Regions from separate parts of the Nocardia sp. NBC_01377 genome, predicted to be linked through region 2. Evidence: riboswitches for the same ligand, from Rfam matches in the RefSeq annotation. Region 2 holds a riboswitch; the other holds the start of a gene.
What was found. Region 2 has a riboswitch for S-adenosylmethionine ahead of OG225_RS03695 (amino acid ABC transporter permease). Riboswitches for the same ligand answer to the same signal wherever they lie in the genome.
Positions count from the first base shown of each region.

Region 1: it holds a riboswitch for S-adenosylmethionine, as region 2 does, so the genes downstream of both, OG225_RS39685 (bifunctional o-acetylhomoserine/o-acetylserine sulfhydrylase) here and OG225_RS03695 (amino acid ABC transporter permease) in region 2, are expected to answer to the same signal.

Region 1 is NZ_CP109566.1:8,693,155-8,700,617, forward strand. It holds gene OG225_RS39675 (hypothetical protein) at 1-63, shown strand, start outside; gene OG225_RS39680 (homoserine O-acetyltransferase) at 123-1,277, opposite strand; gene OG225_RS39685 (bifunctional o-acetylhomoserine/o-acetylserine sulfhydrylase) at 1,274-2,599, opposite strand; SAM riboswitch class IV at 2,689-2,799, opposite strand; gene OG225_RS39690 (TetR/AcrR family transcriptional regulator) at 2,852-3,565, opposite strand; gene OG225_RS39695 (MFS transporter) at 3,714-5,207, shown strand; gene OG225_RS39700 (NADP-dependent isocitrate dehydrogenase) at 5,559-6,776, shown strand; gene OG225_RS39705 (MFS transporter) at 6,997-7,463, shown strand, end outside.
Region 2 is NZ_CP109566.1:783,408-790,870, reverse strand. It holds gene OG225_RS03705 (glycosyltransferase) at 1-1,027, shown strand, start outside; gene OG225_RS03700 (hypothetical protein) at 1,205-1,891, opposite strand; SAM riboswitch class I at 2,187-2,282, shown strand; gene OG225_RS03695 (amino acid ABC transporter permease) at 2,463-3,482, shown strand; gene OG225_RS03690 (amino acid ABC transporter ATP-binding protein) at 3,479-4,264, shown strand; gene OG225_RS03685 (ABC transporter substrate-binding protein) at 4,298-5,257, shown strand; gene OG225_RS03680 (GNAT family N-acetyltransferase) at 5,254-5,787, shown strand; gene OG225_RS03675 (ABC transporter substrate-binding protein) at 5,828-7,447, shown strand; gene OG225_RS03670 (ABC transporter permease) at 7,451-7,463, shown strand, end outside.

The DNA of each region.
Region 1 (7,463 bases), 960 kb from region 2:
CGAGAACGCATAGAAGGCTTCGTCGACGCGGTGGTCCGATTACTGGTCGGCCCGGTCGATTAGTTCGCTAGTCGGCAGCGCACCCCTCGACGACCGACCGCACGATCGGGAAAGTCCGCGCCTCAGCGGTTTTCGCGCGCCAGCCGCATGGTCTCGATCAGCAGTTTCGACACCGCCGCCGCTTCGGTCAGGAATCCGTCGTGCCCGTCGCGGGAATGCACGATCTCCAGACCGTCGCAGCCGGGAAGCAGTTCGGCCAATTCCTGTTGGGTCCGCAGCGGATAGAGCCGATCGGAGTCGACGCCGCCCACCACGCACGGCACCGGGGTCGATGCCAGTGCGGCGGCGACACCGCCGCGTCCACGGCCGACGTCGTGCCGGTTCATCGCCTCGGTCAGCAACACGTAGGTGGCGGGATCGAAACGGCTACAGAGTTTTTCGGCCTGATGTTCCAGGTAGCTCTGCACCGCGTAACGGCCGCCGCGCCACGGATCCTCGTCGCCCTGGGCGTGATTCTCGAAGCGGTGATCCAATTCGCCTTCGGTCCGGTAGGTCAGGTGCGCGATCCGGCGCGCGATACCCATTCCGGCCGTCGGGGCGCGGCCGGTGCCGTGGTAATCGCCGCCCTGCCAGTCCGGATCGGAGGTGATGGCGGCGATCTGGGTGGCCTGGGTGCCGATCTGGTCGGCGGTGGCGCGTGCGCCGACCGCGAGCACCAGGGCCGCCGCCACCCGCGCGGGGGCGGTGATCATCCATTCCAGCACCCGCATACCGCCCATCGACCCGCCGACCACCGCGGCGAGCCGGTCGATGCCGAGCAGATCGGCGAGCGCGATCTCCGCGTTCACCTGATCGCGGATGGAGATCTCCGGAAACCGCGCGCCCCACGGTTTCCCGTCGGGCGCGAGCGACGCGGGCCCGGTGCTGCCCTTGCAGCCGCCGAGCACGTTCGTCGCGATCACACACCATTCGTCGGTGTCGATCGGCGCACCGGGGCCGACCATGCCGTCCCACCAGCCGGGCTGCGAATGCAGCCCGTCGGGCGCGCCGACCACGTGCGAATCACCGGTCAGCGCGTGTTCGACCAGGACGACATTGTCCAGCGCGGGAGACAGTTCGCCCCAGCGCTGCACCGCGAGACCCACATCGGGGACGACGGCGCCGTTCTCCAGCCGGACATCCCCGATGGTGATCACGCCGAGCCGCCCGTCCGGCGGTGGCAGCAATGTCGTACCGGTCACTGGACGGGCGGTGCTCGGCTCGGTGCTCACGGTCACGTCGCCGCCGCGAAACCGGCGCGTAGGTCGGCGAGGATGTCCTCGATGCCCTCGATGCCGACGGCGAGGCGCACCAGGCCGGGCGTCACGCCCGCGGCCGACTGCTCCTCGGGTGTCAGCTGTGAATGTGTGGTCGAGGCCGGGTGGATCACCAGCGACCGCACGTCGCCGATATTGGCGACGTGGCTGTGCAGGGTCAGCGCGTCCACGAATTTCTTGCCCGCGTCGATACCGCCGCGCAGGTCGAAGGCGATGATCGCGCCCGCGCCCTTGGGGGCGAGTGCGGCGGCGCGCTGGTACCACGGCGAGGTGGGCAGACCCGCGTAGAAGACGGCTTCGACGTCCTCGTGGTTCGCGAGGAATTCGGCGACGGCCTTCGCGTTGGAGACGTGCCGCTCGATCCGCAGGCTCAGTGTCTCCAGACCCTGGGCGATCAGGAAGGCGTTGAACGGCGAGATCGCGGCGCCGAGATCGCGCAGCAACTGCACGCGCGCCTTGAGCGCGTAGGCGGGAGCGCCGAGATCGGCGAAGACCGCGCCGTGGTAGCTCGGGTCCGGCGTGGTGAAACCGGGGTAGCGCGACGCGCCGTCGGCGTCGGCCACCGTCCAGTCGAAGGTGCCGCCGTCCACGATGACGCCGCCGATGGCCGTGCCGTGTCCGCCGAGGTATTTCGTCGCCGAGTGTACGACGATGTCGGCGCCGTGGACCAGCGGCTGGATCAGGTACGGGGTGGCGACGGTGTTGTCGACGATCAGCGGGATGCCTGCCGCGTGCGCCACATCGGCGACCCCGCGGATGTCGAAGATGGCGCTACTCGGGTTGGCGATGGTCTCGCCGAAGAAGGCTTTGGTATTGGGCCGGATGGCGGCGCGCCACTGTTCGGGATCGTCCTGATCGTCGACGAAGGAGACCTCGATGCCGAGTTTGGGCAGCGAGTAGTGGAACAGGTTGTAGGTGCCGCCGTAGAGTTGCGGGCTGGAGACGATGTGATCACCGGCCGAGGCCAGGTTGAGGATCGCGTAGGTCTCGGCCGCCTGCCCCGAGGCGACGAGCAGCGCGGCCACTCCGCCCTCCAGCGCGGCGATGCGCTGTTCCACCACGTCCTGGGTGGGATTCATGATGCGCGTGTAGATGTTGCCCGGTTCGGCCAGCCCGAACAGCGCCGCGGCGTGATCGGTGTCGCGGAAGGCGTACGAGGTGGTCTGGTAGATCGGCAGTGCCCGTGCACCGGTGGCCTGATCGGGGGACTGGCCCGCGTGGATCTGTTTGGTCTCGAAGGACCAGGCGGCCGGATCGATCGGGGACGTCGTTGGATCGCTCATATCGTTCTCCAAATGAGGGGTTGTTCGCCGGACGAACGGGTTATCGCAACGCGGGCGACGGACAACAACACATTTCGGGATCCTCCTGAACAGCGCGCTTGCTCCCGGCCTTCGGGAGCCCGGTCATCACCCGGAGCACCCCACCGCAGCTGGAGGGTTGCCGACCAGCGAGCCGGGGCTTGACGCTGGCACTCATGACCTGAGAAACATGGTAACCGGACGGTGCGAAACGCCCGAATTCCGTTGGAAATATCACGCGGATTCGAGCGGGCGCGACTGCGAGCAGATGCGCTGGAGCTCGTTGTACGCGGTGAGTACCGCGGCGCGAGCGGCGCGGGCGGCGGTCTGCGGGTCGCTGTTGACGACCAGCTCCTCGGAATCGGCCATCGCGATATGGCACAGCATCTGCCAGGTGGCCACCACCAGGCGCACGCGCAGGGCGCCGGGGGCGTCGCCGGTGCGTTCGGCCAGGCATCGGGTGATCGCGGTGGTCTTGGTCTCGCCGAATTCCAGAGCGCGGGCGTTGACCGCGGGGCTGTTGCGCGCGATGCGCTGCATTTGCTGGAACTGCCGGAACGAGGTGACGTCCCCGCCGTTGGCGGCGCTGTCGATGATCGCCAGGTAGGCGTTGCACAGCGCGCGCAGATCGCTGTCGGCCCGCGGCTGCTGACGCAGGGCGATGGCGACGCCTTCGCCGAAATCGGAGACCGGGCCGAGGATGATGTCCTCTTTGGTCTCGAAATACCTGTTCACGGTGCGTGGTGACACGTCGGCGGCGTGCGCGATCTGCTCCACGGTGGTCGCCTCGAAGCCCTGGCTGTCGCACAGGTTCAGGGCGACTTCGATGATGCGCGCGCGGGTCTGGATCTTCTTGCGCTCGCGCAGGCTGGGGCCGCAGCGTCCCCGAGCCGAGCCGGTGGCGCGGGCATCGGCGGCCACGTCGATCGGCGCTGGTGAGTCGAGCATTTCCGCATTCTATCCCACGACTGTTACTGTTTGGCAGCCATAGGCAAATGTCTGATTGCGACATTTTTCTCTTGACGCCAAATGTCTGATGGTGACAGGATTAGCCGACTTGATCCGAAAGTCCTGTACTTCGAACGAGGAGACCGAGATGACCGACACCGCATCGGCGGCCGACGCACCGGGGAAACGGGGGAGTTCCGCACGTTGGCTCGCTCTCGCCGTCATCGCGCTGGCACAGCTCATGGTGGTTCTCGACGCCACTATCGTGACCATCGCACTGCCATTCGCACAACGTGATCTCGAGATCAGTCAGGGCAACACCCAGTGGGTGATGACCGCCTACACGCTGATCTTCGGCGGTTTGCTGCTGCTCGGCGGCCGCATGGCGGACTACCTGGGCCGCCGCAACATCTTCATCGCGGGCCTGATCGGCTTCGCCGCCGCGTCGGCGCTGGCCGGACTCGCGCAGAACGGGGCCCAGCTGTTCGTGGGCCGCGGCCTGCAGGGCGCCTTCGCCGCACTGCTCGCACCCGCCGCGCTGTCGCTGGTCTCGGTGACGTTCACCGAGGCGAAGGAGCGCGCGACGGCCTTCTCGATCTTCGCGGGCATCTCCGCCGCGGGCGCCGCCATCGGCTTGCTCGCCGGTGGCGCGCTCACCGAATACGCCTCGTGGCGCTGGACCCTGCTGGTGAACGCCCCGATCGCGATCATCGCGCTGATCGGCGCGCTCACCTTCGTCCTCAAGGACGTCCCCGCGCCGCGCACCGGCGGTTACGACGTGCCGGGCGCCGTCTCGGTGACGTTCGGTCTGGTCGCGATCGTCTATGGCTTCAGTCGCGCCGCCGAGGACGGCTGGACCGCGGGCAGCACGCTGGGTCTGCTCGCCGTCGGCGTCGTCCTGCTCGCGGTCTTCGTCGGGGTCGAGCGGCGCTCGGCGAATCCGCTGCTGCCGTTGCGTATTCCGGGTGAGATCAACCGGGGTGGCGCGCTGATCGTGGCGCTGCTGGTTCCGATCGCGATGTTCGCGATGTTCCTGTTCCTCAGCTTCTACTTCCAGAACACGCTGGGATACACGCCGCTGAAGGCGGGTGTGGCCTTCCTGCCCTTCCCGATCGGCATCGCCATCTCCGCGGGTATCACCAGCACCCTGCTGCCCAAGCTCGGCCCGCGTCCGCTGATGTTGGCGGGCGCCGTGCTCGGCACGATCGGTCTGCTCTGGCTGGCCCAGCTCGGCTTCGGCGACGGCTACGCGTTCAGCGTGCTGCCCGCGCAGTCGCTGATCGCGCTCGGCATGGGCCCGCTGTTCGTCGGCATGCAAGCCGTGGCCCTGCATCAGGTGGACGAGCAGGACTCCGGTGTCGCCAGTGCGCTGCTGAACGCGGCGCAGCAGGTCGGCGGCGCGGTGGGTACCGCGCTGCTCACCACGATCTCCGTGCAGGTCGCCAAGGATTACGTGATCGACAATCCCACCGTGTCCGATCTCGCCGCGCGCGCTTCGATCCACAGCTACGACGTCGCGTTCTACGTGGGCGCGGGCTTCTTCCTGGCCGCGATCCCGGTGATCGCGCTGATGATCCGGGACAAGCCGGAGAATCTGATCGAGGGAGCCGAGGACGACGTCAAGGTGCCGATGGCGGTCTGAGGAAACGAATCCGATCGTGGGTCCGCGTGCCGGTTGCGGTGCGCGGACCCACGTCGGTTCGGCAGGTAGGCGCATTATGCGTGACCTGCGCCGATATGCTCCCGATCACCTGATACCTACCTGCGGGTAACAACTAACACCGTTACCCGGGTACGCTGCGAGGTTACGCACAGTGGTACCTCCCCGCGCGGTGAGCACATCACCAGCAGTACGCTTGTCTTGTTTTGCACCACACGTCCCGCCGACAAGACGGGACATATACGTTGTCTGTTGGAACAGCTGGGGTCCGCTCACAAGCGTGTTCACCTGGCCGTGCAATGAGGGCACCATCCTAGGAGGACACGAAGATCCATGTCCAAGATCAAGGTTGAAGGCACCGTCGTAGAACTCGACGGAGACGAGATGACCCGGATCATCTGGCAGTTCATCAAGGACAAGCTGGTCCATCCCTATCTCGACGTGAACCTCGAGTACTACGACCTGGGAATCGAGTACCGGGACAAAACAGACGACCAGGTCACCATCGACGCCGCGAACGCCATCAAAGAGCACGGCGTCGGCGTCAAATGCGCCACCATCACCCCGGACGAGGCCCGGGTCGAGGAATTCGGCCTGAAGAAGATGTGGCGCTCGCCCAACGGCACCATCCGCAACATCCTGGGCGGAACCATCTTCCGCGCGCCGATCATCATCTCGAACGTGCCGCGCCTGGTCCCCGGTTGGACCAAGCCGATCATCATCGGCCGCCACGCGTTCGGCGATCAGTACCGCGCCACCGACTTCAAGGTCTTCCAGGCCGGCACCGTCACGCTCACCTTCACCCCCGAGGACGGCAGCGAGCCGATCGTCCACGAGGTCGTGAAGATGCCCGAAGAGGGCGGCGTCGTGATGGGCATGTACAACTTCCGCAAGTCCATCGAAGACTTCGCTCGCGCGTCGTTCAACTACGGACTCGCCCAGAACTACCCGGTGTACATGTCCACCAAGAACACCATCCTCAAGGCCTACGACGGCATGTTCAAGGACACCTTCCAGGAAGTCTTCGACGCCGAGTTCAAGACCCAGTTCGACGCGGCGGGCCTCACCTACGAGCACCGCCTCATCGACGACATGGTCGCCTCCTCCATGAAATGGGAGGGCGGCTACGTCTGGGCCTGCAAGAACTACGACGGCGACGTCCAGTCCGACACCGTGGCCCAGGGCTTCGGTTCGCTCGGCCTGATGACTTCCGTGCTGCTCACCCCGGACGGCCGTACCTGCGAGGCGGAGGCCGCACACGGCACCGTCACCAGGCACTACCGGCAGCACCAGCAGGGCAAGCCGACCTCGACCAACCCGATCGCGTCGATCTTCGCCTGGACGCGCGGGCTCGAGCACCGCGGCAAGCTGGACAACACCCCCGAGGTGATCGGTTTCGCCCAGACCCTCGAGGACGTCGTCATCAAGACCGTCGAAGGCGGCCAGATGACCAAGGACCTCGCGGCGCTCGTCGGCGGCGACCAGAGTTACCTGAGCACCGAGGAATTCCTCGGCGCGCTCGACGAGAACCTGGCCCGCGCCCTGCGCTGAGCCAGGTGAGAGAGGCGAGCTCACACGCTCACCTCTTCCGGCGCTGGGATCTCCCAGCGCCGGGCCGACACGGGCACCCGCCCACAGGTGGGTGCCCGAGCTGTCTGCGGTCCACGCGGACATTCGCGGTCGCCGCGGGCAGGTATCTGCCCGTCGCGTCCGAGAATGTCCGGCCGGGCCGGTGCGGGTGGCTCAACTCACGTATGCGCGGGAAGAGATCATGGACGGGCACCTGTTACATGAAGGCGTGACCAGTCCCGTGATCGCGCAGACGACCGTGCCCGCCGAGCGGACGGACTGGCATATCCCGGCCATGCTCGCCCTCGCTCTCGGGGGCTTCGGCATCGGCACCACCGAATTCGTCACCATGGGTTTGCTGCCCGATATCGCGGAGTCCGTGCATGTCTCCGAGCCGACGGCCGGGTACGCGGTGTCGGCCTACGCGCTCGGCGTTGTCGTCGGCGCGCCGGTGATCGCGGCACTGTGCGCGCGGGTCGCGCGCAAGCGGCTGCTCGTGTTCTTGATGGTGGCTTTCACCGTCGGCAATATCGCGAGCGTCTTCGCGCCGAATTTCGCGACCCTGGTCCTCTCCCGTTTCGTCTCCGGTCTGCCGCATGGCGCGTACTTCGGTGTGGCGTCGCTGGCCGCGGCCACATTGGCCCCGGTTGGACAGCGCGCCAAGGCCGT
Region 2 (7,463 bases):
CGAGCCGATCACCGTCTGCGTGCCCGCGCGCGACGAGGCGCACCGGTTGCCGGAACTCATCGCAGATCTGCGCGCGCAGTCGGGTGCGCCGCGCCTACAGGTGCTCGTACTCGACGACGCGTCCACCGACGGCACCGCCGAGGCGGCGGAGAAGGCCATCGACGGCGACCCGCGTTTCCTGGTGATCCGCTCGCGGGACGAACCCGAGCCGGGGTGGACCGGCAAGGCCGCGGCCTGCGCCCGACTGGCCGAGGCGGCGGATACGGCCGTGCTCGTCTTCCTCGACGCCGATGTGCGGTTGGCGCCCGGCGCGATCGCGGCGGCGGTGGCCGAATTGCGCAGGGGACCCGCGGCATTGGTCTCGGTCTGGCCGCGCCAGGACGCCGGGTCGGTCGCCGAGGCGGTGGCGCAGCCGTTGCTGTGCTGGTCGTGGGCGTCGACCTTGCCCGTCGCGGTGGCGAATCGGAGCCTGTGGCCGTCGACGGCGGTCGCCTGCGGGCAGTTCCTGGTCTTCGACGCCGCCGCCTATCGCGCGGTCGGCGGGCACGCGACGGTGGCGGGGGCGGCGACCGAGGATCTCGATATCGCCCGCGCGGTGCGGCGCAGCGGCAGGCAGACCGTGCTCGTCGTCGCGGGTAGGCTGGCCCGGACCAGGATGTACCGGGGCGCGGTCGAACTCGACGCCGGGTACACCCGGTGGCTGTGGTCGGCCTACGGCGGCTCGCGTCCGGCGAGCGCGGCGGTCGGCGCGGTCGCCCTGCTCGGATACGTGGTCGCGCCGATCGCGGCTGTGGCGGGGCGTGGACGCGCCCGCCGCGCCGGAATCGTCGGTTACGTCGCCGCCGTCACCGGTCGACTCCTGGCCCGATCGATCGAATCCGGCGCGACGCCGAGCCGCGCCGATGTCGTTGCGGCACTGGCGCATCCCGTCTCGGTTCTCGCCTACACGACCCTGTCGATCAGATCGCATCGCGCGCACCGCCGGGACACGCTCACCTGGAAGGGCCGCTCCCTGCCCCGCCGGTGACCGTTCGGCCGGTTCGGCGCGACCTCGTCGACGCGGCGCCGCCGTACGGACCGACCCCTCCGCGCGGCGGCCGGGAGTATGTGGACGTGTACGCCGACGGGCCTCGAGAAGGATGTGCCCTCGGGTACCAGCCCCGAGGTGACCCTAGCGACCACCGATGGAGGACCCGGCGAATCGTCAGGCGACGGTGGTCATGCCGACGGTCGGCAGGAAGAAACAGGACTGCTTACCGTTCTGGACCGTGCCGAAGACCGCGGCCAGGACGGTGCCCTTACCGGTGTCGACGGGAACCGCACGGACACCGCCGACCGGGAGAGCGGAGAGGAAGAAGTCCTGGACGGCCTTCTCGGCCAGCGGACGGACCTCGGCGGGTACTTCCGGCGGGATCATGGCGACCAGGATGTTCCCGATCGGTCCCATCGCCGCCGACCCGGTGCGGCCGTTGCTGACATTGAGCCACACCACGCGCATCCCGGTGTCGGACGGTGTGTCGGACACGACGCCCAGGGGCACGAAGGTGAACATGGTCTGGCCCGCTTCGACGGCGGTCATGTCGAGGCCGGGGATGGCGACCGTGGTCTTGGGCCACGGTCCCGGCACCGCGCCCGCTACCGCGGGGACGAGTCCGAAGGTCGACGCGTTGTTGCAGAACGCCGCGGCCGTGGGGTAGAGGAACGGCTCCATGCCGAACTTCTTCAGCGCGTCGATATTGGCCTGGTAGGCGCCGAGTAGATCACCGGGTCCGGCAATCGGCGCGGGCGTGACGGTGTCGGCGGTCGGGGCGCCCACCGCGTTGCCCGGTAGACCCCACGCCAGTGCGACAGCACCGGTCGCGACAGCGGCAAACGTGGTGAGACGGCGCATTACGGTCACAACAGACCTCCTCATCGTCGGCACGATCGAGAAGGAGGGTACTCCCGCAAACCTGTTCAACAGCGTTTATCGGGTCGGGCAATCTTTCGGCGCGTCGCGAGGACGCGACGGACGCGGGGCGGCTCGGCGCAGGGCTGTCCGATCGACGGGGGTAATTGTCGTCGGCGAGGACGGTCGCCGGAAGGACTGTGCTCACCATGATTTGTACCCTTGCGAAGCACTTGCCCGTCTTCGCATGATGTTTCGGCTCGACACGTGTTCCCGCGGCATCCGTGCCACGGGGATCTCACCATCCAGAGCGACCGAGAGACCTGGCTCACCGACGTCGCAGCAACCCCCCGGCGACGTCGGGTGCGGGTGCTTCCGCCGGGAACGATGGAGGACCGAAGTGACTATCCACCGCAGTGGCCACCGTTGGGGCCGTCGCCATGTCGACCAGTGCCGTGTCACCTCCACCGGCTGTCGCGGCTGACCGCCGCCAGATCGTGCGCCCGACACTGGCCGGGTGCGGCGACCGCTGCCCGACCGGGGCGGTCGCGTCCGATGCTCGTAAGGACTCGCCATGAGTGCGCCGCCCGCCTCCGACGCCACCGCCCCACCGGGCGAATCCGGTGCAGCCACCCCCGATACGTCGACCGAACACCTCGTTGCCGCGCCCGCGTCCTCGGACGCGCCCCGCGTCGCGAAGGCGCGACACCCGTGGCGCTGGGTCGCCGGCGCGGCGGCACTCGTCGTCGTAGCGCAGTTCGCGCACGGGTTGGCCACCAATCCGGGCTGGGACTGGGGGACGTTCGCGCAGTACGTCACCGCGAAATCGGTGCTGTCGGCGCTGAAGCTGACCCTCGAGTTGACATTGTGGGGCACCGCGCTCGGATTCCTGCTCGGTACCGCGCTGGCCGTGGCCCGACTGTCGAACAATCCGGTGCTGCGGGTGATCTCGTGGGTCTACATCTGGGCGTTCCGCTCCATCCCGCTGATCGTGCAACTGCTGTTCTGGTTCAACATCGCCTACCTGTACCGCACGATGTCGATCGGAATTCCGTTCGGGCCCGCCTTCTTCAGTTTCGACGTCAACGGTGTCATCAGCGGGTTCACCGCGGCGGTGATCGGATTGGCGCTGCATCAGGCGGCGTACTCGGCCGAGATCATCCGGGCCGGATTCATCTCGGTGGACCCGGCTCAGTTGGAAGCCTCGGCGGCGCTGGGCATCCCGCGTTGGCGGCAGTTTCGCACGGTGGTGGTGCCGCAGGCCATGCGCTCGATCCTGCCGAACGCGAGCAACGAGGTGATCAGCCTGTTCAAGGGCACCTCGATCGTGTCGGTGATGGCGATCGCGGAACTCTTCTACCAGGTGCAGGTGATCTACGGCCGCAACGGCCGGGTCGTGCCGCTGCTGATGGTGGCCACCGTCTGGTACATCGTGCTGACCACGGCGCTCTCGATCGTCCAGTTCTACATCGAACGCCACTACGCCAAGGGCGCGCAGCGGACCACACCGCCGACCCCGATACAGCGGTTGCGCGCGAAATTCCGCGAGATCGCCGCCATCGATGTCGCCTCCCCGCGCGGAGCGACCCGATGAGCGCGGCCGGACGGGTCGAGACCGCGGTCGCCGTGGAGGTGCGCGGCGTGCGCAAGGCCTACGGAACCAGCGAAGTGCTGCGCGGCATCGATCTGACGGTGCGCGCGGGCGAGGTCGTCGCGGTGATCGGGCCGTCGGGTTCAGGCAAGTCGACGTTGCTGCGCGTGGTCAATCACCTCGAACCGCTGGACTCGGGCACCGTGCACATCGACGGTGAACTGATCGGATACCGCCTGCGCCGCAATGTGCTGTATCCGCTGCCGGATCGCGAGGTGCGTCGACAGCGTTCCCGCATCGGTTTCGTATTCCAGCAGTTCAACCTCTTCCCGCATCTGACGGCACTGGAGAACGTGACGCTGGCGCCGCTGTCCGCGCAGCGCCGCCCGCGCGCCGAGGTGGAACGCGAGGCGCGGGAACTGCTCGACCGGGTCGGTATCGGCGAGTTCGCCGACGCGTATCCGCGCCGACTCTCGGGCGGCCAGCAGCAGCGGGTGGCCATCGCGCGGGCGCTGGCGCTGCGGCCCCGGGTCATCCTCTTCGACGAACCGACCTCGGCCCTCGATCCGGAACTGGTCGGCGAGGTGCTCGACGTGATCCGCGATCTCGCCGACGGCGGCACCGCGCTGGTGATCGTCACCCACGAGATCGGCTTCGCCCGCGAGGTCGCCGACACCGTGTTGTTCCTCGACGCGGGCGTGATCGTCGAGCAGGGACCGCCCGCCTCGGTACTCGACAATCCCGAACATCCCCGCACCAGGGCTTTCCTGTCCAGGGTCCGCTGAGCCATGAAATCCCCGACGACGAACAGGTATTCGATGAAGTTCACCGCCCTGGTCTCCGTGGCGGCCGCCGTGGCGCTGCTCGCCACCGGCTGCGGCACCGACCCCGACGCGGACCAGACCGTCCAGGGAACCGGATCGGTCACCTTCGACCTCAGTCCCGCGCAATCAGGCCGGGTACGCACCGACAAGGTGGACGCCCTCGCCGCCCAGGTACCGCAGGCGATCCGCGACCGCGGCACCCTGATCGTCACCGGCTCGTCGGGAGCCGCGCCGCCGCTGCGCTTCTACGCCAGCGACGACAAGACCACCGTCGGCTCCGAGGTCGATTTCGCCTCGCTGGTCGCCGATGTCCTCGGATTGGAACTCGAGGTGCAGGTGGCGGATTGGTCGCAGAACTTCGTGCGGGTCGACTCCGGCGCGGTCGACGCGTTCATCTCCAACGTCACGGTGACCGAGGAGCGCAAGGAGAAGTACGACTTCGCCACCTACCGCACCGACAATGTCGCCCTCGAGGTGCCGTTGAACGGCACGATCGACTACAAGGACCGTAAGAGCCTGGCGGGCAAGCGGATCGGGGTCGGCAGCGGCACCAATCAGGAGCAGCTGCTGGTCAAGTGGAGCGAGCAGAACCGCGCCGACGGCCTGGCGCCCATCGATATCGCCTACTTCCAGCAGGCCACCGACTACTACCTGGCCCTGGCCTCCGGTCGGCTCGACGGCTACATCGGCCCGAACCCGTCCGCGATCTACCACGCCGCCACGGCGAAGCAGACGAAGATCGTGGCCACCTTCTCCGGTGCGGGCGAGGCGTTGCAAGGCGAGATCGGCGTGCTGACCAAGAAGGGCAACGGCCTGATCACCCCCATCCACCAGGCCCTCGAACATCTCATCGCGAACGGCTCCTACCAGAAGGTCATCGACCGCTGGGGGCTGAACACCGAAGCGCTCACCGATTCGCGGATCAATCCGCCCGGCCTGCCGAAGAAGGGGTGAGCGCGGTGGCCCCACGTTTCCCCGACAACGGATTGCGGGTGCACCGCGTCGCCCAATCCGATCCGCTCGCCGCCCCGCTGCTGGCGGAGTTGGCGGTCGAGTACAGCACCCGCTACGGCAGATCCCCCGGCCAGGTGCACGCCTCGCTGGTGGAGTATCCGGCGGACGAGTTCGCGCCACCGCACGGGGATCTGCTCGTCGTCACCCGGGATTCGGAACCGGTGGCGGGTGGCGCCTTCCAACGTCACGACGAGGACACCGCCGAACTCAAGCGCATCTGGACCTCGCGCGAACATCGCAGGCAGGGCCTCGGCCGGTATGTCCTGGAGCAGTTGGAGGCCGAGATCGCCCGTCGCGGCTATCGGCGTATCTACCTGACGACCGGACCGCGCCAGCCCGAGGCCGTCGCCCTGTACCTGGCGGCCGGGTACACCGCGCTCTACGACCCCGACCTGCCCGCCGAGCAGATCGGCAAACATCCGTTCGAAAAATACGTGCGCGTATCCGATTCCATCGGAGCCGTGGCGTGAATCCGCATGTCGACCATCTCGAAAACCTGGGAGTAGCACAGTGATCCGATCCCGCCTCCGAATCGCGGCCATCGCCGCCGCCGTCACCGCGGCGGCGAGTCTGGCGGCCTGCGGCAGCGATTCGGGCAGTTCCGGTGGCGCAGCCGGGCCTCCGCAGCCGGGCGGCACGTTGCGCTACGGACTCTCCCAGGCGCCGACCTGCTCGGATCCGGCGCAGTCCGGCACCAACCAGACCATCTACGTCGCCCGGCAGATCGTCGACTCGCTGACCGATCAGGATCCGGCGACCGGTGCGATCAAGCCGTGGCTCGCCCGCACCTGGGAGGTGAGCCCGGACGCGAAGGTTTTCACCTATCACCTGGCCGACGGTGTCACCTTCAGTGACGGCACCCCGGTCACGGCCGAATCCGTCAAACGCAATTTCGACGCGATCGTGAAGCTCGGCGGGGCGAAGGCACCGCTGGGCACCAGCTATCTGACCAACTACGTCGGCACGACCGCGGTGGACCGATTGACCGCCAGGGTCGAGTTCAGCAAACCGAACGCGCAATTCCTGCAAGCCAGCTCGACCACGCAGCTCGGTCTGCTCGCCGACAGCACCACCGCGAAAACCGCCGAGCAGAGATGCGTGGGCGACAATATCGGCAGCGGGCCGTTCACCTACGCGGGCTGGCGTCAGGACGCCTCGGCGACGCTGGCCAAACGCGCCGGATACAACTGGGGTTCGGATGTCTTCGCCCATCGCGGTGAGGCGTATCTGGACCGCATCGAATTCACCGTCGTCCCCGAATCCGGGGTGCGCACGGGCAGTCTCACCTCCGGTCAGCTCGACGCGATCAGCGACGCGCTCGTCCAGGACGTCCCGCAGCTCGAGGCCGCGGGCGGCCGACTGCTGAGCACCCCCAATCCGGGCGTCACGTTCGGTTTGCAGCCCAATGTGACCCGGGGTCCGCTGCGCGATCCCGCCGTGCGCCAGGCGCTGCTGCCCGCGATCGACAGGCAGCAGCTGATCGATACCGTGCTCGGGCCGCAGTTCAAGCCCGCCACGAGCGTGCTGGCCGCCAATACCCCCGGCTACAAGGATCTCTCGGCCCAGCTGAGCTACGACCCGGCCAAGGCGAAGACCCTCCTCGATCAGGCGGGCTGGACGCCGGGCGGTGACGGGATCCGGGTGAAGAACGGCGAGCGGCTGTCCTTCGGTGTGCTGTTCAGCCAGGTGTTCGGCGGTAACCAGGCGATTCTCGAGCTGGTGCAGCAGCAACTGCGCCAGGTCGGCGTCGATCTGAAACTGGACCTGGCCTCGATCTCCGAGGTGACGGCCAGACAGAACTCCAAGGATTTCGACAGCGTCTACTACAACTCGACCCGGGCCGACGGGGACATCCTGCGCACCTCGTTCGGACTCGCTGGGCGTAATTTCAGTGCGCGCGAAGCTATTCCGGCGCTCGACGAAGTTCTCGACAGCCAGTTGAGCGCGGGCGACACCGCCGCGCGCGCCCAACTGATCCAGACCGCCCAGCAGCGCATCTTCGAGGCCGGTCTGTGGGTACCCACGGTCGAACTCTCGCAGGCCATCGGCGCGTCCGGGACCGTGCGGGATCTCAAATTCGAGGCGTCGGCACGTCTGCAGTTCTTCGACACCTGGTTGAGCGGGCGCTGACCCATGGCGCGCTATC